DNA from 4 places in the Bacillus sp. SIMBA_154 genome. Region 1 is predicted to be linked to each of the others. Evidence: riboswitches for the same ligand, from Rfam matches in the RefSeq annotation. Region 1 holds a riboswitch; each other region holds the start of a gene.
What was found. A riboswitch is a leader RNA that binds a small molecule or an ion and turns the genes downstream of it on or off. The one in region 1 is predicted to bind S-adenosylmethionine.
Positions count from the first base shown of each region.

Region 2: linked by a shared signal. The riboswitch ahead of R0K30_RS19430 (5-methyltetrahydropteroyltriglutamate--homocysteine S-methyltransferase) and the one ahead of R0K30_RS19260 (sugar ABC transporter substrate-binding protein) in region 1 are both predicted to bind S-adenosylmethionine.
Region 3: linked by a shared signal. The riboswitch ahead of R0K30_RS15870 (methionine ABC transporter ATP-binding protein) and the one ahead of R0K30_RS19260 (sugar ABC transporter substrate-binding protein) in region 1 are both predicted to bind S-adenosylmethionine.
Region 4: linked by a shared signal. The riboswitch ahead of R0K30_RS13160 (bifunctional homocysteine S-methyltransferase/methylenetetrahydrofolate reductase) and the one ahead of R0K30_RS19260 (sugar ABC transporter substrate-binding protein) in region 1 are both predicted to bind S-adenosylmethionine.

Region 1 is NZ_JAWJBV010000021.1:37,647-45,445, forward strand. It holds gene R0K30_RS19250 (branched-chain amino acid aminotransferase) at 1-107, opposite strand, end outside; gene R0K30_RS19255 (right-handed parallel beta-helix repeat-containing protein) at 471-1,898, shown strand; SAM riboswitch class I at 2,017-2,127, shown strand; gene R0K30_RS19260 (sugar ABC transporter substrate-binding protein) at 2,297-3,415, shown strand; gene R0K30_RS19265 (sugar ABC transporter ATP-binding protein) at 3,488-4,984, shown strand; gene R0K30_RS19270 (ABC transporter permease) at 4,981-5,994, shown strand; gene ywaC (GTP pyrophosphokinase YwaC) at 6,088-6,720, shown strand; gene R0K30_RS19280 (hypothetical protein) at 6,900-7,049, opposite strand; gene R0K30_RS19285 (response regulator aspartate phosphatase) at 7,069-7,799, opposite strand, start outside.
Region 2 is NZ_JAWJBV010000022.1:14,998-22,796, forward strand. It holds gene R0K30_RS19420 (four-carbon acid sugar kinase family protein) at 1-581, shown strand, start outside; gene R0K30_RS19425 (gluconate:H+ symporter) at 632-1,951, shown strand; SAM riboswitch class I at 2,034-2,146, shown strand; gene R0K30_RS19430 (5-methyltetrahydropteroyltriglutamate--homocysteine S-methyltransferase) at 2,234-3,358, shown strand; gene bglH (aryl-phospho-beta-d-glucosidase) at 3,412-4,830, opposite strand; gene R0K30_RS19440 (beta-glucoside-specific PTS transporter subunit IIABC) at 4,802-6,709, opposite strand; gene licT (BglG family transcription antiterminator LicT) at 7,036-7,799, opposite strand, start outside.
Region 3 is NZ_JAWJBV010000013.1:58,551-66,349, forward strand. It holds gene R0K30_RS15855 (carboxymuconolactone decarboxylase family protein) at 1-70, opposite strand, end outside; gene metQ (methionine ABC transporter substrate-binding lipoprotein MetQ) at 379-1,200, opposite strand; gene R0K30_RS15865 (methionine ABC transporter permease) at 1,215-1,883, opposite strand; gene R0K30_RS15870 (methionine ABC transporter ATP-binding protein) at 1,876-2,901, opposite strand; SAM riboswitch class I at 3,057-3,165, opposite strand; gene R0K30_RS15875 (SCP2 sterol-binding domain-containing protein) at 3,268-3,609, opposite strand; gene R0K30_RS15880 (thioredoxin family protein) at 3,730-4,032, opposite strand; gene R0K30_RS15885 (toprim domain-containing protein) at 4,045-4,389, opposite strand; gene R0K30_RS15890 (YusG family protein) at 4,520-4,756, opposite strand; gene gcvH (glycine cleavage system protein GcvH) at 4,801-5,184, opposite strand; gene R0K30_RS15900 (arsenate reductase family protein) at 5,251-5,607, opposite strand; gene R0K30_RS15905 (acyl-CoA dehydrogenase family protein) at 5,719-7,500, opposite strand; gene R0K30_RS15910 (acetyl-CoA C-acetyltransferase) at 7,515-7,799, opposite strand, start outside.
Region 4 is NZ_JAWJBV010000009.1:3,738-11,536, forward strand. It holds gene R0K30_RS13140 (methyl-accepting chemotaxis protein) at 1-391, opposite strand, end outside; gene R0K30_RS13145 (BMP family lipoprotein) at 388-1,365, opposite strand; gene R0K30_RS13150 (CvfB family protein) at 1,523-2,371, opposite strand; gene R0K30_RS13155 (YajQ family cyclic di-GMP-binding protein) at 2,609-3,100, shown strand; SAM riboswitch class I at 3,182-3,300, shown strand; gene R0K30_RS13160 (bifunctional homocysteine S-methyltransferase/methylenetetrahydrofolate reductase) at 3,379-5,220, shown strand; gene metH (methionine synthase) at 5,204-7,799, shown strand, end outside.

The DNA.
Region 1 (7,799 bases):
ATCACAAACATGTGGTCTGTGAAGATTTTTCCGAATTCAAGTTGATCAGATTGAGGTTTTGGTTTTTTTGTTGAACTAAGTTCAACGCGGATGGGTTGTTTTGGCATCGTAAATCTCCTTGCTGTTTGATTATTTGAAAATTCTAATAATATGAAATAATTATGATTCTATTCTATACCTTCACAAAATATTAGCAATAGGTTTTCTAGAATTCAGACAAGAAAAATCTGTTAAAGCGCTTTCCTTCTCTCCCGTCAGTTTGGCTCATGTCACCCCTTTTCAAAAAAGAAATAAAAACCAAATGCATTATTAACTGATTAATCTGACAATTTAAAACGAGTGGTTCCTGTAAGATATTCTTTCAACCATACACCTTTTGACCAGTACCTTGCAAGGGGCATCGTCATATTTTAATCCTCTTTTTTTTAACCGATAAAGGAAGAAGAGAAGTGAAAGGAGCAAACAACGAGATGAAACGAATGATACCAGGTATCTTACTGATTATATTCATAACCGTGATCAGCTTTGGCTGTCAAGCGATGACAGAGGAGGCTGGCGCCAAGCAAGGCACAACTTATTACGTGGCAACAAACGGAAACGACCAAAACCCGGGAACGCAGCAAAAACCTTTCCGCACACTGAAGAAATCGGCAAGTATGGCTAAAGCTGGGGCAACGATTTACATGAGAGGCGGTACATACAAAGAGAAATTGATTGTCCGTCATTCAGGAACAAAGAAAGCACCAGTTGTCTTTCAAGCTTATGGAAAAGAAAAGCCTGTCATTAGCGGAGCATCCCTTAAAGGAAATCAAGCAGACGGCGGTCTTGTAACGATCGATCAAAAAAGCTACATCACACTCAAAGGTCTTACGGTTGGGCATATTAAGACGAATAAAGAAGATGTAACACCAGTCGGTATTTTCATCAAAGGAAGCGGCAAAGGAGTCAAGCTGCTCAACAACCGAGTGTATGACATTCAGACGACACACAAAAATGGGAATGCGCATGGTATTGCTGTCTATGGGACAAAAGCTCCTGCTGCCATTGAAGACATTGAAATCAAAGGAAATACCGTTGAAAAATTAAAACTTGGCTTCAGTGAAGCCCTTGTGTTAAACGGGAACGTCAAAAAATTTCGCGTGACACATAACACGGTCAGGCACACTGATAATATTGGCATTGATTTAATTGGTTTTGAGAATGTAGCCCCATCTAAAAAATATGATCAGGTCAGAAATGGTGTCGTATCTAGAAACAAAGTATATGAGATTACGAGTTATGGGAATCCAGCTTACGGCAAGGACATCTCCGCTGGCGGAATTTATGTGGATGGCGGGAAAGACATTGTGATCGATCATAACATCACACATCACAATGACCTTGGGATTGAAGTCACAAGTGAACATAAAGGGAAAGTGGCGGATCGCATTCGCATCGAGCACAATCAAGTGTATCTAAACCGTTATACAGGCATTTCAATTGGCGGCTATGACAAGAAGCGGGGCGGAACAACAAACACGACCATCTCACATAATATTTTGTACAAAAATGACACAGCCGGCCTAGAAGGCGGTCAATTGCTCATGCAATATCAAGCAGTGAACAATCGGATCACGAATAATATCATGACAGCTAGTAGATCGCATTACTTAGTCGTGAACCTTTATCAAGTGAACCAAAAGAATACATTTCAGAAGAACGTCTATGATGACCGCAAAGGTGCGAAAGCATCACAGTGGGTATGGCGCGGAAAATGGATGGAAGGCTACAAAACGTATCGCTCCAAAAGCGGTCAAGATAAAGGATCAGTACACCTCAATCCACATTATGTGAATGAGAAAAAATATGATTTCCGTCTGAAGAAATCTTCACCTGCCAAGAAAATCGTCGGCAGTTAATCAAATCAATGACCATGCACATATCATTTTAGAAATATTCAAAAAAGTCATTGACATTGATGGGACATCGCATTAAAGTAAAGAAGACATTTCAACTAAAACAAATTTCATAACGGATCTCTTATCAAGAGAGGCAGAGGGACTGGCCCTATGACGCCCAGCAACCGTTTCTATTTTTAGAAATTGGTGCTAATTCCTGCAAAGCTGTTACAGCTTTGACAGATAAGAGAGGAAGACTTCCCGATACATGTTTCATGCAACGGTGATCAAGCCTCTCTTCTTCAAGAGAGGCTTTTTTGTCTCTATTTTAGAAGCAATCCATTGGTTTACTGGCGTTTTCTTACTTTTTTACCTAGTTTTCTGATGTGATAAATAAAATAACTGGAGGAGGAACAGCAATGAAACGTAAATATTGGACATCATCTCTTGTATTATTGACGATCCTAACCGTCCTATTAGCAGGCTGTGGAGCAGGATCAAGCTCAGGCTCAAAGGCGAATGCGAACGAAAAAGTTTCCTTTGACAATGTACCGAAGCGCTTTGCAAAGGGACAGGGAGCAAAAATTAAAGTCATCCGCAAAATCGGCGGAGACGATCATACGGCTCAGTTTCTAGCTGGAACAAAGGCAGAAGGTGAAGCGCTAGGCTTTACGGTGGACGTGTACACAGCAAACGGGGATACAGCGAAGTTCCATGATGCGATCTCTCAGGCGCTAGAAGAAAACTATGATGGCTTTATCATCTCTCATGGGGACGACGAGGCGACAGTCGCTGATGTGAAAAAGATCACAGCGAAAGGCATTCCCGTTGTGGCGTTTGATTCGAATCCTAAGCTGAAGAACATCAAAGGGGTCACAGTGACGTCACAAGATGACGAACAATTAGCAAAAAAATCATTAGACGCTCTCGTGTCTGATTTTAAAGGAAAAGCAAATATTGCGTACCTCTGGGTAGATGGGTTCCCGCCAATGGTGAGACGAAACAAGGTGTACCAAGAAACACTCAAACAGCATGCAGGGCTCAAGGAGCTTGACCGTTTTGGCATTGCTTCCTCTGATACGTCTGTTCAAACACAAAATGCAGTGGCTGCCATGCTGAATAAGTATCCAAAGGGCAAGCTTGACGCTATTTTTGCCACGTGGGACGCATTTGCTATTGGTGCGGCAAGAGCCTTAAAGGAAGCAGGAAGAACAGAAGTGAAGATTTACGGTATTGATGTGTCAAACGCCGATCTTCAGGAAATGACAGCGAAAGACAGCCCATGGAAGTACACAGCAGCGGTTGATCCGAAGCTCATTGGTGCAGTTGACGTGAGGATTCTTGCGAAGAAAATAGCTGGAGAGAAAACACCATCTTCCTACGACCTTGAGGCCTCTCTCATTTCACAAAAGCAGCTTCAACAAGCAGGCAAGGCCATCAATATGGTCAATCTTGCGGAAGAAGTAAAGGGGTTCGGTTCATCTACTGCTTTTGAAGAAGATTGGATGAAGACCTTGAAGAAACATTATGCAAAATAAACAACGTACACTCTCTTTCCATAGAGGGTGTTTCGTTTTTCAAATGACGATCAATAGACAAGGAGGACACCTATGACTTCGCCGCTTGTTTGTATGGAGAACATTTCGATTGAATTCCCTGGGGTTAAAGCGCTGGATCAAGTGAATTTCACATTAAAAAAAGGCACGGTCCATGCGCTGATTGGAGCGAATGGTGCTGGGAAGTCAACGTTAATGAAAGTTCTTTCTGGCGTTCATTCGCATTTTGAAGGAACCATCCACATCAATGGCAAGGCTGCATCGATTCAAACACCAAAGGAAGCGGCCTCATACGGTGTGCAGACGGTCCATCAAGAAGTGGATACGGCTCTTGTTCCCTATTTAAGTGTTGGTGAGAACATGATGATGCATGAGATTGAGAAAAAATCATTTGTCCGCTGGAAAGAGCTTCATCGCAAGGCGGCTCAACTATTAAAAGAGATGGACATCGACATCTCCACAAAACGTCTTGTGAGTGATCTGACACTTGCAGAAAAACAGATGGTGCTCATTGCCAAGGCCGTTTCGATCAAATGCAGCATTTTAATTTTAGATGAACCAACCGCTCCGCTTAGTCATGCGGAAACAAGCAAGTTATTCTCAATGATTGATCAGCTGAAAAAGAATGGAACGGGCATCGTTTTTATCTCCCATCGCATGCCCGAAATTTTCAACATCTGTGATGAGCTGACTGTGATGCGAAATGGAACCGATGTGGCGGCACACCTCGTCAAAGACACCAATCCCCAGCAGATCATTGAGGAAATGCTAGGCGCGCCATTAGAGGAGCAATTCCCGCCCCGTACACCTTTGAAGGATGCACCTATTGTGCTTGAAGTGAAACAGTTATACGACCAGCATAAATTAAGCAACATTCATCTTCATGTGAAAAAGGGAGAAATTCTCGGGATTGCAGGACTTGTCGGTGCTGGTAAAACAGAGTTGTGCAAAGCCCTTTTCGGCGCCTCAGAAAAGAAGGCGGGCACTGTGCAGCTTCATGGTAAAACCATTCAAATCAAATCGCCTCATCAAGCCGTGAGAGCCGGCTTGGCACTTGTTCCCGAGGAGCGGAGAAAAGAAGGGATTCTAACGGAAGAGACCGTGGGATGGAACTTAACAGCTGCAAGTCTTCGCTCATTCTCACGGGTGCTCAGCTTCTTACATCGTCCTAAGGAAAAGCAGGCAGCAGGTGAAATCGTCAAACGGCTTGGCGTCAAAACGCCTTCTCTTGAGGCGAAGGTAAAGCATTTATCTGGTGGAAATCAGCAGAAGATTGCCATTGGAAAATGGCTGCTAGCTGAGGCGGATGTGTATCTCTTTGATGAACCAACCAAAGGCGTAGACGTTGGAGCGAAAAAAGACATTTTCTCTCTTATTGCAGAACTTGCCGCCCGGGGAAAGTCCGTGATTTATGCGTCAAGTGAGCTGGCGGAAATTGCGGGCATCGCAGATCGAGTATACGTGCTATATGATGGCAGCATTGCCCGGGAAATGACCGCACCAACGACAGAAGAAGAGCTTTTATATCATTCAACAGGAGGACAATCATGAGCGAACGACAAATTTCAGCCCCTGTGCAGCAAATCAAAAAACAGCGGCCATCATTTCACCTGTTTGATTTCTTTTATCAATACGGCACTATCTTAACGATTGTCGTTTTGATCGTGGTATTTGCGGCAGCGAATCCAGCGTTTTTGCAATCAGGGAATATCATCAACATTTTACGATCTATCTCAATTGTCACCATCATTGCGGTGGGCTTAACGATATCATTGGCAGTGAATGGCTTTGATTTATCAGTAGGCTCAGTCGCTACGTTATCGAATGCGATTGTAATCTCTATGTTTGTATGGTTCTCGCAAAATCCACTGATTGCGATCCTCTCTGCGCTAGCGGCTTCTATTATTGTTGGTTTACTGAATGCATGGATGATTGTCAAAATGAAGATTCCAGATATGCTTATGACATTAGCCATGATGTTTATCATTCAAGGGCTGGCACAAACCTATACGAAAGGTGCGACCATTTCTGAAAATATGGTGCTGCCTGATGGTACTTTCTCGACTGGTACCATCCCCGCCTTTTTCAGTAAAATCGGACAGGTGCCATATATCATTCTGATTATGGCAGCCATCGTGCTATTTGCACATGTTTTCATGACCTACACAAAGCATGGCCGATTGATGTACATCATCGGTGGGAATAAGGAAGCGGCTCGATTGTCTGGCATTCATGTGAACAAATACAAAATCGCAGCATATCTTCTCTCTGCTTTATTTGCAGCGATAGGTGGTATTGTACTGGCGTCAAGGGTGATGACAGCAGAAATTAATGCTGGAGCGCCTTATTTAATGGATGGAGTAGCGGCTGCCTTTATCGGCTTTTCTGTCATGGGAGCAGGTAAGCCAAACGCATTTGGCACTTTTATTGGTGCTGTGCTCATCGGTATTTTACAAAATGGACTTGTGATGATGTCTGTCCCTTACTATGCGATGGACATTGTGAAAGGATCGGTGCTTGCACTTGCGCTGGCGCTGACGTATTACAAGCAGCGTAGCTAAGACGTATTTTTTTAAAACCATTCGAGTCCTCTCTCCGTCTAGTAAACGGAAAGCGGTGTAACCGCCGTTTGCCAAAAGGAGATGACAAATAGAATGAATATGTCAGCAACTTATGTAGAAGATTTGAAAAGTGTCATGGAAGACTGGAAAAATGAATTATTAGTATATAAATTTGCGTTAGATGAAATGGATACAAAGTTTTCAATAATTAGTCAGGAATATAATTTAATCCATGGACATAACCCAATAGAGCATACAAAATCACGGATCAAATCCTTTGAAAGCATCGTAAATAAGCTAGCAAGAAAGGGATGCGACATCACTACACAATGTGCAAAGGAGCATATTCATGATATCGCTGGAGTACGCATCATCTGCTCCTTTATTCAGGATATCTATAACGTTATTGATGTATTGAGGCAAAGAGAAGATTTAAAGATCCTTGAAGTGAAGGATTACATTCAACATCCAAAGCCAAACGGCTACAGAAGTCTTCATTTAATTGTTGAGATTCCTGTCTACTTAACGAATCGTGTGGAGCATGTGAAGGTCGAGATTCAGGTTCGGACCATTGCGATGGATTTCTGGGCGAGTCTTGAACATAAAATCTATTATAAACTGCAAAACGATGTCCCTCATCAGCTCACCGATGAACTGAAGGAAGCGGCAGATATCGCCCATTACTTAGATGAAAAAATGCAAAATATCAAACGAGAAATTGATTAGCAGATAAAAAGAGTAGCTGTTTTTGACAGCTACTCTCAGCGTGTAGACAAACCCTCGCATTCTGTGTCAGTCCTGCGTGCTGGTGCTCACGAATCTCAAATTCGCTCCGCTCCGGTACTCGTCCTTCCTAGACTGCAAAGGTTTTCTATCACGCTGAAAAGAAGACAAAGGCTTCCATATTAAGGGTTGGTTCCGCGATCTCTCTTTTGAATGATCGTACTCTTGTCTTGAGATTGTGCAGATTGGCTGTCTTTTTGGCTAGAAGTTCCAATGAAAATACCTGTTATCAAGAGCGTAAAAATCGCACTTGTGATGAGCCATTTCTTCATCATACATCACTCCATATTCTTAACAAGTTTTTAAGGACAACGCCTTGTTCCAAAAATAAGTGGATTCTTCATGAAGCCCATTATCCGTTAAGTAAGCTGCTACATCCTGACAGATGGCTTCAAGATCGACAAGGAAATTCATTGATTCTAATTGATCACAATAAGACATGATTTGCTCGATCATGTTGTCTGGCTGAAGCATGAGTGTTTCTAAAATGGATAATTTAAGTGAAATGTTTCGTTGTTTTAAATTTTCTGCTTTTTGAAGTGAAAGCTGTACGTAATAGTGGAACAAACCAGGCTTTTTCAGCTTAAATAGTGCTTTTGTGTAGGCATACATGGCAAGTAAATAGCCGCCTGGAGAAGAAGTTTCGAATGTCTCAATGAATAAAGCTTTTTCTAGGAGCGGTACAGCTTCACTGTATTCATTTCTTAAACTTTTAATAAAGGCTGCATTGCAATACGCGTGACCAAGTAAGTCTGGGTCTTCCATCTGTTCTAGTGAATGAATCACTTCTTCAAACAACGTCACTGCCTCATCATATTTCGATTGATCAGCATAATTCAAAGCAAGCATCATTTGACAGCTGATTGATTTTTTCACATAACATGGATCTGCGTCGTAAATAGATGAAGCCATCTTTAAGTGGTGTATGGAGAGAAGCGTGGACCTAATATTATAGTATAGGCATCCAGTTTTATAATGAAATTCTGCTTTTTCAATGTCATCGTGCACGAGGTCTAATTTTT
Region 2 (7,799 bases), on a different contig from region 1:
ACCAATCCATATTAACAAGAAAAGACTTGATACAAGAAGAAAGCCCAAACGGTGGTCTTATCATGGTTGGTTCTCATGTCAAAAAAACAACGGAACAATTAAGAGCGCTACAGCAAAATAAAGAGATCGCTTTTATTGAATTTAATACACATCTCGTGTTAGAACCCAAAGAATTTCAAGAGGAAATTGACCGCGTGATTGAGCAAACCGAAATGTTGTTAGCATCCGGTCAATCTGTTGCTGTTTATACAAGAAGAGAACGCCTTGACCTTGGGGACAATCGTCAAGAGGAGGAATTAAAGCTTTCCGTTCAAATTAGTGATGCTGTGACAAGCATTGTCCAGCGCCTCACAATTCGCCCTAAATATCTCATTGCCAAAGGTGGAATTACCTCAAGTGATATTGGAACAAGAGGGCTTAGCGTCAAACGTGCGACTGTTGCAGGTCAAATTAAACCTGGTATTCCCGTTTGGCAAACAGGAGAAGAAAGTAAATTCCCCTTCATTTCTTACGTGATTTTCCCGGGAAATGTTGGCTCAAAGGATACGTTAAAAGAAGCTGTAGAAATACTTGAAGGATAAAGCGCAGGGAGTGTTCTCGCTCCCTTATGCACCACAAAGGAGGAAAGACCATGTCGTTAGTTTTTATTGGACTTGGCGTTTTGTTATTGCTTTTACTCATGGTTGTCTTTAAGTTAAACGCTTTCATTTCGTTGATTATTGTCTCTTTAATTGTTGCTGTTTTAGAAGGTATGTCACCACTTGAAGCGATTGCTTCCGTCGAAAAAGGACTCGGTAGTACACTCGGGCATCTAGCACTGGTTCTCGGTTTTGGAGCGATGCTCGGTAAATTGATGGCTGATTCTGGCGGCGCCCAGCGCATTGCGATGACGCTCATTGACCGATTCGGCATTGGGAAAATCCAATGGGCAACAATGCTGACTGGATTTGTTATTGGAATTGCTCTGTTTTATGAAACCGGATTCATTATCTTAATTCCATTAGTCTTTACCATTGCTCAAGCCGCAAGACTTCCTGTGTTGTATGTTGGCATGCCGCTCGTCGCTGCACTCATCACAACACATGGCTTCCTCCCTCCTCATCCAGGGCCGACAGCCATTGCCAATGTCTTTCAAGCAAACATGGGACAAACGTTGTTAGTTGGAATTATTTTAGCAATTCCTGCTGTGTTAGTAGGAGGACTACTGTTTACGAAACTATTTCAAAAAGATCAATTGCATGCACATATACCGAAAAACTTATTTAATCCAAAGGAATTTACAGAAGAGGAAATGCCAAGCTTCGGGATTAGCATTTTTACCGCTGTTTTGCCTGTATTACTTATGACATTCAGAGCATTTTTAGAAATTTTCTTCCCATCCTCTCCATTCTTGCCAACAGCTGAGTTTTTAGGTGAACCGGCGATTGCGCTATTAATCTCAGTGCTGCTTGCCATCTACACGTTTGGACTTGGCAGGGGCAAAAGCATGCAGGAAGTCATGAAGTCGATCACGGATTCTATTGGCTCCATTGCAATGATTCTATTAATTATTGCAGGCGGCGGCGCTTTTAAACAGGTGCTCATCGATAGCGGCGTCGATCAATACATTGCTGGGATCATGCAAGGAAGCACTCTTTCTCCCCTGCTCCTCACCTGGCTGATTGCTGCTGTCCTGCGTGTATCATTAGGGTCAGCAACTGTCGCCGGTCTCACCGCGGCTGGCATTTCTGCACCACTTATTGGATTAACGGGTGTCAGCCCGGAATTAATGGTGATCGCAACAGGTGCCGGAAGTATTACGTTCTCTCACGTGAATGATGCGGGTTTCTGGATTTATAAAGAATACTTTAACCTGTCAATGGCCCAAACCTTTAAAACATGGACATTGATGGTCACTGTTCTTTCACTTGTCGGACTAGCTGGTGTTCTTGTCGCTGATTTGTTTATGTAGGAAAATAAATTGTAAAAACCATTGACTTTTTCTCGAAAAGATTGAATAATTGTGTATATTAAGAAAATTGAATCAAAAGGTAACCTTATTAAGAGTGGTGGAGGGACTGGCCCTGTGAAACCCGGCAACCGCTGTTCCTAGGAACAGAATGGTGCTAATTCCTTAAGCAAGCACACGCTTGTTTGAAGATAAGGCAGAGATCTCACAGTATATGATGCTCTTCCTTATCCAAGGAAGAGCTTTTTTATTTGATATTCAACCTGTAGAAGGAAGGGATTCAGCATGACACAAGTACAAACCATTGGAAAGAAAACAACAAAGCCGCCATTTCGCGCAGATCAAGTAGGAAGTTTACTCCGTTCAGAGCGCATCAAAGAAGCACGTAAGCAAAAAGCAGACGGTACGCTGACAGCAGAGCAGCTCCGACAAATTAAAAATGCAGAAATCACACGTATTGTGGAGAAGCAAAAGGAGATTGGATTAGAGGTTGTGACAGACGGAGAATTCAGACGTGCATGGTGGCATTTTGACTTTCTTGAAGGACTTGATGGGGTCGAAGGATTTGAAGCAGATCAGGGCATTCAATTCCACAACACAACGACAAAAGCACGAGGCATTAAGGTAACGGGTAAAATCGATTTTACAGAGCACCCAATGCTAGAAGATTACCGCTTCCTTCACAGCATCGCTGGTGATCATACGGCAAAAATGACGATTCCAAGTCCGAATATGCTCTTTTTCCGTGGAAAGCTTGATGAAGGTGTGTATGACAGCTTAGATGATTTCCACCATGATGTGGCCCAGGCGTATAAGAAAGCCATCCGTGCTTTTTATGATGCAGGCTGCCGCTACTTGCAGCTAGATGATACGGCATGGGCAGTGTTCTTTTCTGAAAAAGGTCATGAACAAATCAAAGCCTTTGGCCGCGAGGAAGATGAACTTCGTGAGTCGTTTGCAAAAACAATCAATGAAGCCGTTGCCGATCGCCCAGAGGATTTAGTCATCACAATGCACATTTGCCGTGGCAATTTTAAATCAACATGGGCAGCTGAAGGTGGTTACGAAGCAGCGGCAGAAACGATTTTTGCTGGTTTAGATCTTGATGGCCTCTTTTTAGAATTTGACGACGATCGTTCTGGCGGATTTGAGCCTCTTCGATATGTGAAGAACCCAAATCTTCAAATCGTACTTGGTCTTGTGACTTCAAAGTACGGTGAGCTTGAGCCGGTTGAACAAATTAAAAAACGAATCGAGGAAGCGGCTCAATATGTGGACATTAACCAAATTTGTTTGAGTCCACAATGCGGATTCGCATCCACGGAGGAAGGCAATCTGTTAACAGAAGAGCAGCAATGGGAAAAGCTGCGTCATGTGATTGAGATTGCTGATCAAGTGTGGACTTCATAGTCCCTTGACGAAAAAAGAGACAAACCGCATCATCAGCGGTTTGTCTCTTTCTTTTATACATCTAAATAATCACCATTCGTAGCAATCACTTGTTTATACCAATCGAAGCTTTTCTTTTTCTTTCTATCTAATGTACCGTTTCCTTCATTATCACGGTCGACATAAATGAAGCCGTAGCGTTTTTTCATTTCAGCAGTTGATGCACTGACAAGGTCAATTGGGCCCCAGCTTGTATAACCGATCAAGTCTACACCGTCTGCGATGGCTTCTCTTGCCTCTAGCAAGTGGCTTCTGAGGTAATCAATCCGGTAATCGTCTTGAATCGATCCGTCCTCTTCCACTTGATCGACAGCGCCCAAGCCATTTTCTACGATAAACAATGGTTTTTGGTAGCGGTCATACAGCTGATTAAGCGTCGTACGAAGTCCTTTCGGATCAATTTGCCAGCCCCAATCACTTGCTTCAAGGTATGGGTTTTTCACGCCTGCAAATAGATTCCCACCTTCAGCCTGATCAAGGATTGCAGGATCTGTACTTGCCACAAAGCTCATATAATAACTGAAGCCGATATAGTCCACTGTATGGTTTCTTAAAATGTCTTCGTCACCATCTTGGAACTCAATGGTGATCCCATTTTCACGTAAATACCGTTTCATGTATCCTGGATAGTAGCCTCTTGCCTGTACATCTGAGAAGAACAATGTTTTACGGTCTTGATCAATCGCAGCAAACATATCTTCTGGTCTTGAGCTGTACGGATATGTGGTCATAGCTGCAATCATACAGCCAATTTTCGCATCTGGAATGATTTCGTGTCCCGCTTTAACAGCCAAAGCACTTGCAACAAATTGGTGATGGGCTGCTTGATATTGAATGCTTTTCTCGTCTTCGCCTTCTTCAAATACAAGTCCGCCACCTGTGAAAGGGGCATGTAACACGACGTTGATTTCGTTAAAAGTCATCCAATATTTCACTTTGTCTTTATATCTCGTGAACAATGTTTTAGCGTATGTTTCGTAAAGATCCACAAGCTTACGGTTTCTCCATCCGCCATAGTTTTTCACAAGTGCAAGAGGCATTTCATAATGAGAGATGGTCACAACTGGCTCAATCCCGTGCTTGTGAAGTTCATCAAACACTTTGTCATAGAAAGCAAGACCTTCTTCATTTGGTTCAGTATCGTCGCCATTTGGGAAAATACGCGGCCAAGAAATCGATAGTCTGAAGCACTTGAATCCCATTTCTGCAAAGAGTGCAATATCTTCTTTATAGCGATGGTAGAAGTCGATTGCATCATGATATAAGTTAAGGTCTTTCATTGATTCATCGAATGGGTGCATAATGCCATTTGGAGATATGTCAGCTGTAGATAAGCCTTTTCCACCTTTGTTATAAGCGCCTTCAATTTGGTTGGCAGCAACAGCGCCGCCCCATAAGAAACCTTTAGGAAATGTTTTTTCTAACTTGTTCATGTTGAATGACCTCCTCATTTTCTTCTACACTGACTGTGAGCAATGTCTCTTTCTCTGTGATCGTTCCATCTGTTTTCGCATCAACTCGTGCAAAATCGTTTGTGTTGGTGACGATAATAGGCGTGGTGACATCATAGCCTTCTTGCTGAATACCCTTGATATCAAATTCAACCAGCACATCTCCTGCTTGAACAAGATCACCGGACTGCACATGACTTGTGAAATGCTTTCCGCCAAGCTTCACCGTATCAATCCCAACATGGATGAGAAGCTCTGTACCTTTGTCACTCTTTAATCCAATCGCATGTTTTGTTTGGAAAATGGTTTCAACCTTGCCGTTGAACGGTGCAACAACACGTCCAACTGTTGGTACAATGGCAGTACCTTTACCCATGATTTCATTAGAGAATGTTGCATCATTTACTTGATTTAGCGGCTTTAATTGACCTTCAAGTGGGCTTTGTACCACTTGATTTTGAAGCGCTTCTGTATCTTTCTTTTCTTCCGGTTTGTCTGCTTTTGTTTCATCTTTCACTGGTACATCCTTGAATCCAAGTACAAGTGTCATGATGGTTGCCACAGCAAAGCCGATGACTAAACCGATTATTGAGTAGACAAACGTTGGTCCGATGAACGTTGGCATACCTGGAATACCTGCTGATCCAGACACCACATATGATTTCACTTTAAAGATGGACATGAACACGCCGCCTGCTGCTGCACCAATAAGAGCTGCAATGAACGGTTTTTTCAATCTCATGTTCACACCATACATAGCAGGTTCAGTAATCCCCATTAACGCTGTGATGCTTGTAGACATCGCCAATGATTTGAATGTTTTGTTTCTTGATTTTAAGAAAACACCGAATGCTGCGCCAGCTTGTGCCATATTTGCAACAAACATCATTGGAATAATGTAGTCAAAACCGTTTAATGTAATATTGTTGATCATGATTGGAACAAGCGCATAGTGCATGCCCGTAATGATCAATGGTGACATGAAGCCGCCGATCAAAAGTCCGGCTAAAATACCTGCATGTTTAAACAATAAATCAATTCCGCCTGAAAGGCCATTTCCGATAATTGCGCCAAGCGGTCCAACCGCTATGAGCATAATTGGTACAACGACAAGAAGTGTAACAGTTGGAACAAGGATAATTTTTAATGATTTCGGACTATATTTTTCTGCAAATCTTTCAACATATGAGCCGAGCCAGATTGTGAGTAGAATTGGAATCACCGATGAAGAGTACACAACGGCAACCACTGGCAAGCCTAGAAATTCTGTATTTCCTGCGCCCAGTAAAGCGGTTAACTGCGGATGCAGTGCTGCTGCTGCAATGGCAGCGGCGATATACTGATTTGTGCCAAGCTTTTTAGCTACGCTTACAGCAAGCAGAATCGGTAAGAAGTAAAAGGCTCCGTCTCCGATAGCTGTTAAAATCGCATACGTACTGCTTTTATCTGATATCCACTGGAACGTCAGCATCAGTGCCAATATCCCTTTGATCATACCGGCTCCAGCAATAGCTGGAAGAATCGGCGTGAAGACACCAGAGATAAAATCGAAAAGCTTTGATATCACATTTTGTTTTGATGCTTCTTCTGTACCGCCTGACTTTACATCTATTGACAGGCCTGAGTCAGCAATCATCGCTTGATAGACATTTGAGACATCATTGCCGATAATGACATGGTATTGACCGCCGCTTTGATTCACACCCATGACGCCATCTGTTGATTGCAGTTGCTCCTTATCCGCCTTTCTTTCATCGTATAAGTTGAAGCGAAGTCTTGTCATACAGTGCGTGACGTGCTTGACATTCTTTTCACCGCCGACAAGCTCTAAAACTTCTTTTGCTGTTTGTTTGTGGTTCATTGTATTACCCTCCAATCGTTGATTAAATCTTGATATAGAAAAAACCTAAACATCCATTAATGCCCGAAAAATAGCGATTCAGACATTAATCGATATTTAGGTTTTGCCTGCTTAACCAGTAACAATCCTTCATAGCGATTGATCATTATTGAATTTTATAAGTCTTTAGATATAAAAAAACCTAAATCATGCCTTATCAGAGATAGGGACAATGATTTAGGTTTTGCCTGCTTGATCAGTAACAATCCTAAAAGATTGTGGGTTATTTAGTTTATAGTTATAAATTATCATGTTAATTTTGTGATGTCAACGCTTTCTTTTTGAATTTATTTTCTTTTTATTACTCTGTCGATATGCAAAGTTAAGTATAACATCTCATCTTCTATGAGACTTCGGTTGTGTTCTTTTTGAACATACGCATTAATTTTTTCGGCGCATTGGAAAGCTGCTGTGTTTTTTTCTCTTACCACTTCATACAGAAATTCATTTTGATTTTCCATTTGTGTTTCGTTAAACAGGCGCTGCCCAAAAAACTTTAAATGCGTGACAAAACGGAAATAATTTAATGATTCCTCGTCCAAATCAATTTGAAAGTGATACTTTACGATATTCAAAATATCTTGAATGAGCTTCGTGATTTGAATAACATTTGGCATTTCCTCATTGAGCTCTGCATTGACAATATGCATGGCAATAAAGCCTGCTTCATCCTCAGGAAGATGGATGTTGAGCTTGTCCTGTATGATACGTATCGCTTCTACACCGCACATGAACTCCTCTTTGTACAACCGTTTAATTTCCCAGAGCAAAGCATTTTTGATGTCCATTCCTTTTTGATGACGTTCGATGGCAAAGGTGATATGATCCGTCAACGTCACATAGATGCTGTCATTTAAATTTTTGTTAAGGGTCGTTCTCGCATAATCAATAATCGCCTCACACACTTGCATATACTCGATTGGAATATCATAAAGCAGGGTTTTGAATTTTTCTGATATATCTTTATTTTGAATGGAAAATACTTTTTCGATACGTTCTTCGTCAATCGGGTCTCCGCTTTTCTTTTGAAACGCGATCCCTCTGCCCATAA
Region 3 (7,799 bases), on a different contig from region 1:
ATTCACCCATTGCGGTTTTATAATCAGTTAGTGATTGCTGCATGGATCCGCTCATATGCTGTTCGTTCATCTTGTTTCCATCCCTTCAGGTCATTTGTACGTTTTTATTATGAGCGAGATTTGAAAAAATACACAAAAAACCTCGCTTTGATGTAAGCGAGGTTTCAGATTGTTGACAAAGGGCTAAAATGATCTTTATTTTAGCCCTTTGTCTTCTTTTCAGCGTGATAGAAAACCTTTGCAGTCTAGGAAGGACGAGTACTGGAGCGGAGCGAATTTGACATTCGTGAGCACCGGCACGCAGGACTGACACCGAATGCGAGGGTTTGTCTACATGCTGAAAACCTCGCTTTGATGAAAGCGAGGTTTTGTAGCGTATTATTCAGATACAGGCAGAACTGCACCGTCATATTTTTTGTCGATAAATTCTTTGATTTTATCAGAGTGAAGAACTTCCATTAACGTCTTGATCTTATCTGATTTTTCTTCACCTTTGCGAACAGCCACGATGTTTGCATATGGGTTGTTCTTCGTTTGCTCAAGTTCGATTGAATCATTTTTCGGATTCAATTTATTTTGAATCGCATAGTTGACGTTAATAAACACGGCATCGCCTTCACTGTTTTCATAAGCTTTCGCTGTTAGTTCAGGAGCGATTTTTTTGAACTTTAGGTTCTTCGGGTTTTCTTTAATGTTCTTCACTGTTGCGTTGATTGTATCTACTTTTGGATCAAGCTTGATGACACCAGCATTTTGCAGAAGAGCAAGCATACGGCCTTGTTCAGCTACGTTGTTTGTCATGATGATCGTTCCGCCGTTTGGAATATCTTTCACTGATTTGTATTTCTTAGAGTAGATACCGAAAGGCTCTAGGTGAACCGCACCAGCACTTACCAGGTTATAATCTTTGTTAGATTTATTTTCTTCGTTCAAGTAAGGAATATGTTGGAAAAAGTTCGCATCCACTTCTTTTTCAGCTAAAGCTTTGTTGTACATTTTATAATCGCTAAGCACTTTCACTTTTAAATCGTAGCCTTTTTCTTTTAGAAGTGGTTTTGCTTCTTCAAGAATCTCGGCATGTGGTGTTTTTGAAGCCGCAACCGTGATGGTTTTGCTTTCGCTTACGTTATTAGATGAACCGCATGCAGCTAAAATGCCTGCAAATGCTAGAAATAGTGCACTTAAAATCAATTTCTTCATGAATAAATCCTCCCTTAACGTTTATCAATTTTATTTGTAATCAAATCACCGATTATTTGAATAATAAAGACGATGATGAGAATAAACACAGTGGCTACTAGTGTGACATCTGTATTACCAGATTGGTATCCTTCCACATAGGCAAGGTCACCAAGTCCACCTGCTCCAATTGCACCTGCGATCGCAGTAGAGCCAATAAGAGCAATGGCTGTCACGGTAATGCCTGAAATAAGGGCTGGCAGTGATTCTGGCAGCAATACTTTGAAAATAATCGTAGACGTTTTAGCTCCCATGGATCGTGCTGCTTCAATGACTCCTTTGTCTACTTCTCGCAGTGCAATTTCGACAAGACGTGCATAGAAAGGAGCTGACCCAATGACAAGCGCAGGCAGCGCTGCATTTGGACCTAAAATAGTGCCCATTATTAATTTTGTAAACCCTAATAAAAGAATGATTAAAATGATAAAAGGAATCGATCTGAAAATGTTGACGACTGCCCCAATAACGGTGTTAATCGGTTTATTTTCCCAAAGACCGCCTTTACTAGTCAGAAAGAGCAATAGTCCAAGGATGATACCAATAATAAAAGCAAATGCTAGTGAAATGAGTGTCATGTACACCGTTTCACCCGTTGCATTCCAAATGACATCTAGATCAACGTTCGGAAACCATTTCTCAAACATGTGTCATCACCTCAATTTCAACCTGTTTGCTTTGGATATAGGCGATGGCTTTTTCAACCTCGGTCTCTTCTCCATTAATATGGATAAAGAGTGTTCCAAACGCGCCTTCCTGCGTTTGAGAAATCTTTCCTTGAAGGATGTTCACATCGACCTCAAAAGATCGAACGATTTCAGTGATCAGCGGCTGCTCGGCAGAATCGCCGATAAAGGACAACCGTACCACCTGACCCTCTTTTACTCGCTCTAAGACGTGTTCGATTGTTTCTTTCGCTTCCTCTGGTTCAGCAAGCTGTTTCACAAATCGCTTCGTCATTTCTTCCTTCGGTTGTCTGAAGACACGTAATACTTCGCCTTCTTCGACAATGCGTCCATTCTCCATCACTGCCACACGATGACAGATTTTGCGAATGACGTGCATTTCGTGTGTGATGAGCACAATTGTCAGCCCTAATCGTTTATTGATATCGGCCAAAAGATCAAGGATGGAATCTGTTGTTTGCGGATCAAGTGCAGATGTAGCTTCGTCACATAGAAGAACCTTTGGATCATTGGCTAATGCTCTCGCAATTCCCACACGCTGCTTTTGTCCACCGCTTAGCTGAGAAGGATAAGCATTTTCTTTCCCTTCTAAACCGACCAATTTAATTAGTTCATTTGCACGGGCTCTCCGTTTTGACGTCGGAACACCTGCAATTTCGAGCGGGAACATAATATTTTGTCTTACCGTTCTTGACCAAAGTAGGTTAAAGTGCTGAAAGATCATGCTGATTTCCTGTCTTGCTTTACGAAGTTTCGCATTCGATACTTCATTGATCCGATTGCCTGCCACTTCAACAATTCCTTCTGTTGGCAGCTCCAGACCGTTTAATAGGCGAATAAGAGAGCTTTTGCCCGCGCCGCTATACCCGATAATTCCGAATATTTCACCTTTATCAATATCCAAGTTGACGTCTTTCACTGCGTCAACATTTCCGCTTTTTGAGTAGTACGTTTTTGATACATTCTGTAAATGGATCACAGTCTGCTCACCTGCTTTCTTGCTGAATCTATAGATTGCCATCACATACGTTCATTTATTCTTCGTGCTGTCATGACTCTAGCCTGCTGCTAAGTCAGTAAAAAAGACCTAACTGCAACGCAAGCAGAAAGGCCTTTTATTTCAAATACGCCTTTCTCTCATCTTTCAAAGCGTTGCGGCTTTGAGTGAATTGGCACCAATTTCAGCTATGCTGACGGTTGCCGGGTTTCATAGGGCACGTCCCTCCACCTCTCTTAATAAGAGAAAATATGTTGTTTTATGTGATGTTCATGTTTTTACTAACGTAGAATATCATGCTACCCGAGATATGTCAACGCTGTAAATCGCTAATTTCCAAGTAAACGACTACGTTATCATTTTCCGAAAAAAACCGTTCGTCAGCCAAAGCACAGCCTCTAGTCTGAGAAGCGCGCGGAATGAGCCTTTGACTTTGACTTGTCCCCTGCTGATAAGCTGCTGCAAGGACATGTCTCCATCTAATAATTGTAGAATTTCTTTCCTCTCACCATAGAAGATGAGATCCGATAACTCAATTGCAGGCAGTTTCTTCACTTCACCACGTTCATCCACAATCAATGTACAAGAGTCAGTTTCCGCCTCAAATGTAATCTTCAAGGATGATGAGGAGAGCAGCGGCTTTAACAATAATCGCTGCCCAGCGTTTCCGTGGGTTTTCACTTTTTCCACATGTATAACCTCCCTGTCATTTGGTTATACATAACATTTCTCTACAAACATCGGCTTGTCCTTTATAAATAGCTCGACAAATTTTCAAATGAATTGCTTGAAATATGACAAAAAACCGCTTTATTTAGCGGTTTCAATCATTTCATGAAGATATGGAACTGAGTGAAAGGCGTAGCCTTTTTGCACAATCTCACCTTTTTTAAACAGTAGAAAGCAAGGTACACTTTCGATTTCAAATGCTTTCGCAAAGCCTGGTGAGTAGTTTAAATTGTTCTCGTAAAATGGAACATCCGGCTGCATGGCATCTACGACTGTCAGCATTTTCTTTGCCAGCTGGCATGTTCCGCAAAACGGTGTATATAAGTACAAAAGAAATAAATCGTCCTCTATCTCCTTCAATTCATGCTCTTCAATCTCTTTCATATACGTCCACCCTCATAAATATTTCGAATGAACATCAATGTTTGCAGCTAATAGGATAGATGCAATGTGGGCTGACGGTGAAGCGGCCACTTCTCGGTACGTTCTGTCGACAAACAGATGAAGTGCTTCAGGGAATTCTTTTCGAAATTGCTTCCGCAGTTTGTCGCCAGCATCGTCACTGTCTGCTAATATGTAAACGTCTTTTCCGAATAAATCGTCCACGAGCTGATCCAGCTTCGATGTACTGATCGTACCATTGGTGCAAATGATGGTAACAGGTTCACTAATGACTTCTTTTAGCTTTTGTTTGTCTGATTTACCTTCTACAATGATGACCTTTTCTATCTCGACGTTCATCACGATCACCCGGCCCTTTTGACGTTGATTCACTTCTTCCTTAGATTACAATCTTTTATCCAGGTTGTAAAGATTAGGCACTTGATCATCAAAAAGACTGCAGCTATGCTCACTGCAGCCTTATCTGTAATTAGCACCAGCCATTTTCATCGTCACAGTCTACATATTGTTCTGTCCCGTGGGTCAATGTATCTGACAGACGATAAAAACGATTTTGATCATAGGAATAACCCGATTTTAACTCATATTGATTTTCACTAATCATCGTGCCAATCTCTTCATTTTGATGATAAAGCACCATGCCGCTTTCTTTGAATCGCCCAGTGACATGCTCTGTTATATCCACCTGTTCTTTTTGAAAAGACAAATTGGACACCCCCCATAAAGGTAGAGTGTCCAATTTCACATGAATTAGTCTTCTTTTGTCATTTCTTCGTATTGCTCAGCTGTCATTAAGTTCTCGATTTCAGACGCATCAGCTGGCTCTACAACAATCATCCATGCTTTTTCGTATGGAGAGTCGTTGACGAACTCTGGGCTGTCATCCAGCTCATCGTTTACTTCAACGATTGTGCCGTTGATCGGTGCGTAAAGTTCAGAAACAGTTTTGACTGATTCTACACTTCCGAAAGGCTCGTCCGCTGTGATTTTGTCTCCTACTTCAGGAAGCTCAACGAACACGATATCGCCTAGCTCAGATTGAGCAAAATGCGTAATACCGATACGCACCTTATCTCCTTCTACTTTGACCCATTCATGTTCTTCTGAATAACGTAAATCTTTTGGTGTGCTCATTCAATACCCCTCCAGTCTTTTCTTTCCGTCTATATTGAAGATACCACAATCTGAATGAAAGTTACATCATTTCCAGACGCTTTTAAATGTATCTTCATTAAATCCAACTGTCACTCGTTTGCCGTCTGTTGTAATTGGACGCTTAATCAGCATTCCGTTAGACGCAAGTAATTCGAGCTGCTCGTCCTCTGACATTGCAGGAAGTTGATCTTTCAGCTGCAGCTCTCTGTATTTCTGTCCGCTTGTATTAAAGAATTTCTTCAGCTCTAAACCGCTCTTTTCGTAAAGTGCTTTTAGGGTTTCTTTATCAGGCGTCTCTTCGACGATATGTATGCTGTTGATGTCTTTATTGTGTTCTTCCAGCCACTTTTTTGCTTTTCGGCATGTACCGCAAGATGGGTATTCGTAAAAATCTAAAGCCACCATTTTCACCTCCTGCAAATTGTGACAACATTTTATCACAAAATATTTTAAAAACCTAAATGTATGCTTACAAAAAGGTGCGGAGTACACTCCACACCTTTCGAACCGTTTTTACACGATATATTTCTCTGCTTCAAAGATTCGTTTCGCCACCTCACGCTTTTTAGCAATGACATTGATCGGCGTGAATCTTGTCAGTTTACGAAGGGCTGACAGACTCATACGGAGTGAATCTCCTTCTTCCATCGCGATCAATGATTCTTTTGCGTGGGCTTCAATCTTTAAAAAGGCTTCCTGCATGAAAATTTGTGTGTAGGCGAGCTTTTGAGCGTTCTTTTCTGGGCCTGATGCAGCGATGGCTTTTTCTGTACGCAGGATCGCCGATTCAGCAGCAAACAGTTCATTGACGATATCTGCTATGTTCACAAGGATTTCTTGCTCTTTGTCTAATGCTTTCCCATATTTCATCGCTGCCATGCCTGCCACCATCAAGGCGATCTTTTTCGCATGGACGAGCAAATATTTTTCTTGATCGAGCGGCTGATCACCTGGTTCTTCCGGCATCATCATCATCAGCTCTTCCTGCAAGGTTTGCGCTTTTTGAAGAAGAGGAAGCTCCCCTTTCATCGCTTTCTTCAAGAATGTGCCTGGTACAAGTAAACGGTTAATTTCGTTCGTTCCTTCAAAAATACGGTTAATTCGTGAGTCACGATAGGCTCTTTCGACTTCGTATTCTTGCATGAAACCATATCCGCCATGAATCTGCACACCTTCATCCACAATGTAATCGAGTGTTTCAGAGCCAAGCACTTTACAAAGAGAGCATTCAATTGCATATTCTGCAATGGATTGCGCAATTTGTTTCCCGTCCTTTTGCTCTTCTTCACTTAATAGACCCATCCGCTGTTCAAATAGCCCCACTGTGCGGTAAACAGCACTTTCCATGGCATAGAGCTTTGCTGACATGTTAGCTGCTTTTTCACCAATTAAGCTAAATTGAGAAATCGGTGTTTTGAACTGCTTACGCTGGTTCGCATATTCTGCTGATAATTGAATGACCCGTTTTGACGCACCGATTGTGCCGACTGCCAGCTTATAGCGTCCGATATTCAAAATGTTAAAGGCAATGACATGGCCTCTGCCTGCTTCACCAAGTAAATTCTCTTTTGGCACTTCGGCATCTTCTAGAATTAACGTTCTCGTCGATGATCCTTTAATGCCCATCTTTTTCTCTTCAGGCCCAGTTTTGACACCTGGAAAATCCTTTTCTACGATAAAAGCAGAGAAGTGTTCACCGTCAATCTTCGCATACACAACAAAGACATCTGCAAATGCGGAGTTCGTGATCCACTGCTTTTCCCCATTGAGGACATAATGTGTTCCAGCTTCATTCAGGACCGCGGTTGTTTTTGCCCCAAGTGCGTCAGAGCCTGAACCTGGCTCCGTTAGTGCGTACGCCGCAATGGTTTCTCCAGAGGCGAGTCCTGGCAGGTACGTTTCCTTTTGCGTTTGATTTCCGAACAGCACGATCGGCAGAGAACCAATGCCAACATGAGCACCATAGGAAAGTGAGAAGCTACCTGCTCTGGCGAATTTTTCAGTAATGATGGCTGAACTGATTTTATCTAACCCGAGTCCACCAAATTCCTCAGGAACGTCCGCTCCAAGCAGTCCAAGCTCTCCAGCCTTTTTTAGAAGCCTGACAGAATGCTCGAATTCATGATTTTCAATTTGATCTATATGCGGGACAACATCTTGTAAAATGTAATCCTCTGTTGTTTTCCCGATCATTTGATGTTCATCAGAGAAATCCTCTGGCGTAAAGATATGCTCATAATTCGTCTCATCAATTAAAAAACTGCCACCCTTTTTCACATCTTCCATTGCTTTCATCCTGTTCTCCCCCTTTAGATCAATTCAAAAATGCCCGCTGCTCCCATGCCCCCACCGATGCACATCGTCACAATGCCAAATTGCTCGTTTCGTCGTTTCATTTCATGAATGAGTGACAGCGTTAGTTTCGTTCCTGTACAGCCGAGCGGATGTCCTAGCGCAATTGCCCCGCCATTGACATTCACCTTCTCTTCATCGATCCCTAAATGACGAATGACTTGAATGGCCTGAGACGCAAACGCTTCGTTTAATTCAAACAGCCCAATGTCCTTCAGCTCAAGCCCAGCGATTTTTAGCGC
Region 4 (7,799 bases), on a different contig from region 1:
CCACACGTCTTGCATCAGAAGCATTTTTTTCACCAATGGCATTGTTCGCTTCCTTGGTCCACGTGTCAAACTTTGAATTTAACCTCGTTAATGTTTCTTTGTTCATATTCCCTGCGTTTTTGTTTAACGTTTGGAGTTGTTTTTTTGCTGTAGAGATATCGGTTTGAACGACCTCTAGCTGTTCATCTGAAAGTGTCATGGAATAATTGGTCATGGCTTGTTCGACACTTTCAAAGCTCGCCTTCGTTTTTTGTACGTTTAGTAAGGTTTGAACTTCTGTTTCATTCGATGATTGGATCTTTGTCATGCTGACAATGATAAAGGCGATGACACCAACCGCTAAAAGAAGTGAGATGAGTGAGTTGAGCAAGATTTTGACACGTAAGCTCATGATGCTGCCCCCTCTTCTTTCAGAAGCGTCTGCTTCAGTCCATTTAATTTTTTGGTCAATTTCTCAGCATCCTTGAGCACCCGGATTCTGGCCATATCGATTCCGTCATTGCTTAAGTCATAGACGATATGCCCACTTTTGATTTGATTGTTCTTTACGAGCTGTTCGCTGAATTGATAGACCACTTCATCGACTTTTTTGACCATGGATGAAATCACAGCTTTTTCAGCCGTATAGTACTGATCGCTGTCTACGCCAATTGCATATTTGCCTTGTGATTGTGCTTCTTTTAATACACCAACACCCGTATAGCCGGCTGCGGCATATAAAACATCTGCTTTCTTTTTGATCATTTCTTTGGCAATTTTACTACCTTTGCCTGCGTCGCTAAATGTACCTGAATAGGTGGATAAGATATTGATTTTCGGATTCACAGATTTGGCACCTTTTTGAAATCCTTTTTCAAAACGATGAATGACATCCGCATCGACGCCGCCAACAAATCCAATGACATCACTTTTCGTTGTCATGGCAGCAAGTGCCCCTGCTAAATAGCTGCCTTGCTCTTCTTTAAACGTCACGGAGGTCACATTTTTCAGCTCAGATACGGCATCAATCAGCAAGAATTGCTTCTTTGGATATTTTTTTGCGACTTTTTCTAAGTCTTCTTGCATACTGAAGCCTACACCGATGATCAGGTCATTGCCATCTTTTACGAGCTCTGCCAGTCCTTTTTCGTATGTATCCGTTTCTGCAATTTCTCTATAATCAAATTCAATGCCAAGCCCGTCACGTGCTTTTTCTAAACCTTTAAATGATGAATCGTTAAATGATTGATCACCAAGACCATCGTCTGTCAGCATGACGCCAATATGCTTCACATTTGACTTCGGTGGTCCTCCCTGTTGATTGCTGCATGAGGCGAGTACCATGAGCATGGCTGCCATCAGAAGTATTGACACCTTCACTTTCATCCAAAAACACACTCCTTTTATCATCCTTACTCCTTTCTTATCGGATTTGAGTGGCGTTGTTTCAATGATAAAGGGAAGGTTTTTCAGCTTTTTTCATGACTTTTTTCACTGAAAAAAACCATTATTTATGACAAAAATAAAAAAAGTGAGCAAATGCTCACTTTTTCTCGTAGGTCCAGCCTTCTTCTTGATAGACTAGATCATTTTTCATCAGATGACCTAATGCGCGTTTAAAGGCCGCCTTGCTCATTTGAAATCGTTCACGAATATCTTCTGGATCACTTTTATCCCAGTAAGGCATGGCGCCATTTCTCGTTCTCATATAGGTTAAAATTTCTTCTGCATCAACAGATAACGCGTCCTGCTTTCTAGGAAGCAAAGAAACGTTCACGGTTCCATCCTCTTTCACCGCAATGACGCGGCCTGTCACTTCCGATCCTAATCTTGGTTCTTCCTTTCGTTCTGTGCGGTGGATAAATCCCCTCACCCCTGTATCTGTCAGCATAAAAGAGCCTGTCGCAATTAAGCGATAAATTGTCCCAGTGATTTCTTTGTTCATTAAGGTTTCTGGCGCCTCAGTGAACAATTCACTGATCACATCCTCAGTGGCTGTCTTTGCGAACATTCTACCGTAGCTTGTGACTTTCAGCATACAGTAGAGTTTGTCTCCTTTTTTCGGCCATGCTTCCTCAAAAGGCGGGAGGTGTTCTGTTGCAACAAGTGCATCCTTTGATAGCCCGACATCGACAAATGCGCCCATGTCTTCTACAACGTCTACGACTTCTACCCAGCCATATGTATGTGCATTAATTGTAGGTATTTTCATCGTAGCTGCTAGTCTTTCTTCATGATCTACATATAAGTAGACCTCTACTTCATCCCTGTCATCAATATCCTCTGTCATCTCACTGCGGTGCAAGAGGACAGAATCTTCACCATCTGTCAAAAAGTAGCCGTACTCCATCTCGTTCTCTATTTGCAAGGTCAATTGCTCACCTGGTCTCATGTTCTCTTCCTTCCTATCTGCCCATAAAAGAGCGTTCGTTCATCTTTTGATTCACTTTATTCTACTATACTTCTTTCAACATGAACATCTCTAGTTCTGTTAGCTAAAGTGGACAAACTTCCCTTGATTTATACCGCAAGCGGCTGAACTCTTTGATTTGTCTATATGATAAAGCTTCTTCTTGCCCTGTTTGCATGATAAAATAGACGCAATATCTATACTTGGAGGTCATGTGTTATGGCAAAAGAAAGTTCATTTGATATTGTATCGAAGGTGGAACTGCCAGAGGTGCAAAACGCCATTCAAGCAGCGCTAAAAGAAATTAAAAATCGTTATGATTTTAAAGGAAGTAAAAGTGATATTTCACTTGAAAAAGAAGAGCTCGTTCTCATCTCAGATGATGACTTCAAGCTTGAACAGCTAAAAGATGTGCTTGTGACAAAGCTGATTAAACGAAATGTACCAACTAAAAACATCGACTACGGAAAAACCGAACATGCCCTAGGCGGAACAGTACGCCAGCGTGCCAAGCTGATTAGCGGTATCGATAAAGACAATGCCAAAAAGATCAACGCACTCATTAAGCAATCTGGGATCAAAGTGAAGTCGCAGTTTCAGGATGACCAAGTGCGTGTAACAGGGAAAAATAAAGATGATTTACAAGAGGTCATTTCACTCATGCGCAAAGCAGATTTGCCGATTGACGTCCAATTTATAAATTTTCGATAAATTTTAAATTTTCCATTGATTATTTTCGATTTTTTCGTTACAGTTGATGGAAGTTCAATTCATTGACATGTTCATATCGCTTTCTTATCAAGAGAGGCAGAGGGACTGGCCCTGTGAAGCCTCAGCAACCGGTGTAGTAGAAATGTATTTTCTATGACCAAGGTGCTAAATCCAGCAAGCAACTGCTTGGAAGATAAGGAGAAGAATTACGATACAGCCAAAAAGTCTTCTTCTTATCAGAAGGCTTTTTTTGTTACATAGAAATAAGGAGGAATACAATGGGCCTATTACAAGACTTACAAAATCGCGTATTGATTGCTGACGGAGCAATGGGAACACTTTTATACTCTTACGGCATTGACCGGTGCTTTGAAGAACTAAATTTATCAAAAGAAGATGAAGTGAAAAGAGTGCATGAGGCGTATGTGCAGGCTGGAGCTGACATCATCCAAACGAACACGTACGGTGCGAATTATATTAAACTATCCCGCTACGGCTTAGAGGAAGAAACAAAACGCATCAATACAAAAGCGGTACAAATTGCAAAAGCTGCCGCTGGCTCAGCTTATGTACTCGGAACGATTGGCGGCATTCGAACGTTTAACAAAAATGCCTACTCGATAGACGAGATCAAACGAAGCTTTAGAGAGCAGCTGTACATCCTATTAAATGAACAGCCTGACGGATTATTGCTTGAAACGTATTATGATATGGAAGAGGCGAAGGCCGTTCTCGAAATTGCGCGCAAAGAAACGACTCTCCCGATTGTCATGAACGTATCCATGCACGAGCAAGGTGTTTTGCAGGACGGTACACCGCTGAAGGACGGTTTATCTGAATTATCCTCTCTTGGCGCTGATGTCGTTGGGATCAACTGCAGGCTGGGCCCTTATCATATGATTCAGGCACTCGAAGGCGTTCCGATTTTGGAAAATTCTCATTTATCTGTCTATCCTAACAGCAGTCTCCCGTCTCTTGAAGAAGGCAGACTCGTCTATGATACAGATAATGATTATTTCCGAAAAAGTGCACTAGAGTTTAGAAATCAAGGCGCACGCATTATCGGAGGCTGCTGCGGAACGACGCCTCAGCATATTAACGCAATGGCTGAAGCAGTTAAAGATTTAGCACCGATCACTGAAAAAGAAGTGAAAGTATTAAAAGAAGAAATCATTTCGATCCAAGACCAGCGCACTGAACCTGGTCTTGACGAGCTGGCTGTTAAAAAACGATCGATTATCGTAGAGCTGGACCCGCCAAAGAAGCTGAACTTTGAAAAATTCCTTGTCGCAGCAAATGAATTAAAGAGTGCAGGCATTGATGCCCTGACGTTAGCTGATAATTCTCTTGCGACTCCGCGCATTAGCAATGTGGCTTGCGGTGCATTATTGAAACAGCAGCTTGATATGCGTTCACTTGTCCATATCACGTGTCGTGATCGTAATTTAATTGGGCTACAATCCCATTTGATGGGACTCGACACTCTCGGATTAACCGATATTTTAGCCATTACAGGCGACCCGTCTAAAATTGGTGACTTCCCAGGTGCAACATCTGTTTATGATTTAACCTCCTTTGATTTGATCCGTCTCATCAAACAGTTTAACGAAGGACTTTCTTTCTCAGGGAAGCCGCTTGGTAAAAAGACCAATTTTTCAGTGGCTGGCGCGTTTAATCCAAATGTACGTCATATTGATAAAGCAGTAAAACGTCTTGAGAAAAAAATAGAATACGGGGCTGATTATTTCATCTCACAGCCTGTTTATTCAGAGGAACAGCTAGTGAAAATTCATGAGGAAAGCCGTCATTTGGATAAACCGATTTACATCGGCATTATGCCGTTAACAAGCAGCCGAAATGCAGAGTTTATTCACCATGAAATTCCGGGCATCAAATTGTCTGATTCGATTCGTGACATCATGGCCAAAGCAGGCGAGGATAAGGAAAAGCAGCGAATAGAAGGCTTAGCGATTGCCCGGTCTTTATTAGATACGGCCTGCGAATTGTTTAATGGCATTTATTTAATTACCCCTTTCCTTCGATCAGATTTAACAGCAGAACTGACAACCTACATCCATCAGAAAGAAAAGGAGCCAAACGTACATGTCAACTATCACTGAACAGCTCAAGAAACGCATCCTTGTCCTTGATGGTGCAATGGGCACAATGATTCAAAACGCCAATCTCACAGCAGAGGACTTTGGCGGAGAAGAGTATGAGGGCTGTAACGAATATTTGAACATGACAGCCCCTCACATCATCTCCACAATCCACCGGGAATATCTTGAAGCAAGTGCGGATTTCATTGAAACGAATACGTTCGGCGCTACAAAGCTCGTCCTTGATGAATATGGGCTTGGCCATCTCGCCTATGAACTCAACGTACGAGCTGCTCAGCTGGCAAAGAATGAAGCAGATCGTTTCTCCACACCGGAGTGGCCTCGTTTTGTTGTAGGCGCAATGGGACCTACAACTAAAACATTATCTGTGACAGGCGGCACAACCTTTGAAGAGCTCGCCAGAAACTATGAAGAGCAGGCTCGCGCACTCATTGATGGCAAATGTGATGCCCTTCTTTTAGAAACAAGCCAAGACATGCTGAATGTAAAAGCTGGATTCATGGGCATTCAGAAAGCCTTTAACGCGACCGGCATTCAATTACCACTCATGGTATCAGGTACGATTGAACCAATGGGCACCACCCTTGCCGGTCAAGATATTGAAGCCTTTTATATCTCTCTTGAGCATATGAAACCAATTAGCGTTGGCCTAAACTGTGCAACTGGTCCAGAATTTATGACAGACCATATCCGCACACTCTCCTCCATCGCAAAGTCAGCTGTTAGCTGCTATCCAAATGCTGGTCTCCCAGATGAAGAAGGACAATATCACGAATCCCCTGCTTCCCTTGCTAAAAAAATCGCCGCCTTCGCACAGGAAGGCTGGTTAAATATCGTCGGGGGCTGCTGCGGAACAACACCTGCACATATTCAGGCATTATCAGACGAAGTGCGCTCGCTCCAGCCGCGCCGCATGGTTCATGAATCGTCACAGCATACCGTATCAGGAATTGACCCCCTTATTTATGAAGAAGCAATGCGTCCGCTTTTTGTAGGTGAACGGACAAATGTCATTGGCTCCCGGAAATTCAAACGGCTGATTGCGGAACAAAAGTTTGAAGAAGCGTCAGAAATTGCTCGTGCACAGGTGAAAAATGGCGCTCACGTCATTGATGTGTGTCTCGCTGATCCAGACCGTGACGAGGCAGCAGACATGGAAGGCTTTTTACAAGAGGCCATGAAAAAAGTCAAAGCTCCTTTTGTCATTGATTCAACGGATAAACACGTGATTGAAAAGGCACTCACGTACTCCCAAGGGAAAGCCATCATCAATTCCATTAATCTCGAGGATGGCGAAGAACGGTTTGAAGAAATTCTTCCGCTTGTGAAACTATATGGCGGCGCACTTGTTGTCGGGACGATCGATGAAACAGGGATGGCTGTAACAGCAGAACGAAAGCTCGAGATTGCCGTACGTTCTCATGATCTCTTAACGAAGAAATATGGAATTCCCTCAAGTGACATCATTTTTGATCCACTCGTCTTTCCGGTAGGCACTGGAGACGCGCAGTATATTGGCGCTGCCGAAGAAACGATCAAAGGCATCAAAATGATCAAGGAAACACTGCCTGATTGTCTCACGATTTTAGGCATTAGTAACGTGTCTTTCGGACTCCCGCCTGTTGGCAGAGAGATCTTGAATGCCGTCTATTTGTATCACTGCGTCCAAGCAGGACTTGATTATGCAATCGTTAATACTGAAAAACTTGAACGTTTCGCTTCGATTCCAAAGGAAGAAATCAAGCTAGCTGAAACATTACTTTATGAAACAAATGATCAAACCCTTGCCGAATTCACCCAATTTTACCGCGGGAAAAAGAAAACGGAGAAAAAACCAAAGGTCTCCTTATCGCTTGATGAGAGGCTGGCGTTATACGTCGTCGAAGGAACAAAAGAAGGGCTGATTGATGATCTGTCCCTTGCCTTAGACCAATTCGAATCACCTCTTCATATCATCAATGGACCCTTGATGCAGGGAATGGCTGAAGTTGGACGTCTTTTTAATCAAAACGAATTGATTGTGGCTGAAGTGCTTCAATCGGCAGAGGTCATGAAAGCATCTGTTTCGTATCTTGAGCAATATATGGAAAAGCAGCATGCAAGCGGCAAAGGGAAGATTCTCCTTGCGACGGTTAAAGGAGATGTCCATGATATCGGGAAAAACCTTGTCGACATCATTTTGAGCAATAATGGCTTTCAAGTGGTCGATCTCGGGATCAAAGTCACACCTCAAACATTGATCGAAGCTGTGCAAAAGGAAAAACCAGATATGATCGGATTATCCGGATTACTTGTCAAGTCAGCACAGCAAATGGTACTGACCGCTCAAGATTTACAAAAAGCGAACATCTCCGTTCCCATTTTGGTCGGCGGTGCTGCTCTTTCACGGAAATTTACGAAGATGAAAATTTCGCCTCATTATGACGGACCCGTCCTTTATGCAAAAGATGCAATGGACGGCCTGTCATTAGCCAATGAGTTAAAAGCAAACCCTCTTCAATTTCAAACAAAGCCCTCAGCGGAACAAGAGGCACTTATCAAAGAGAAAGAAGTGAAACAGCCGAAAGCCGTCATTGAAT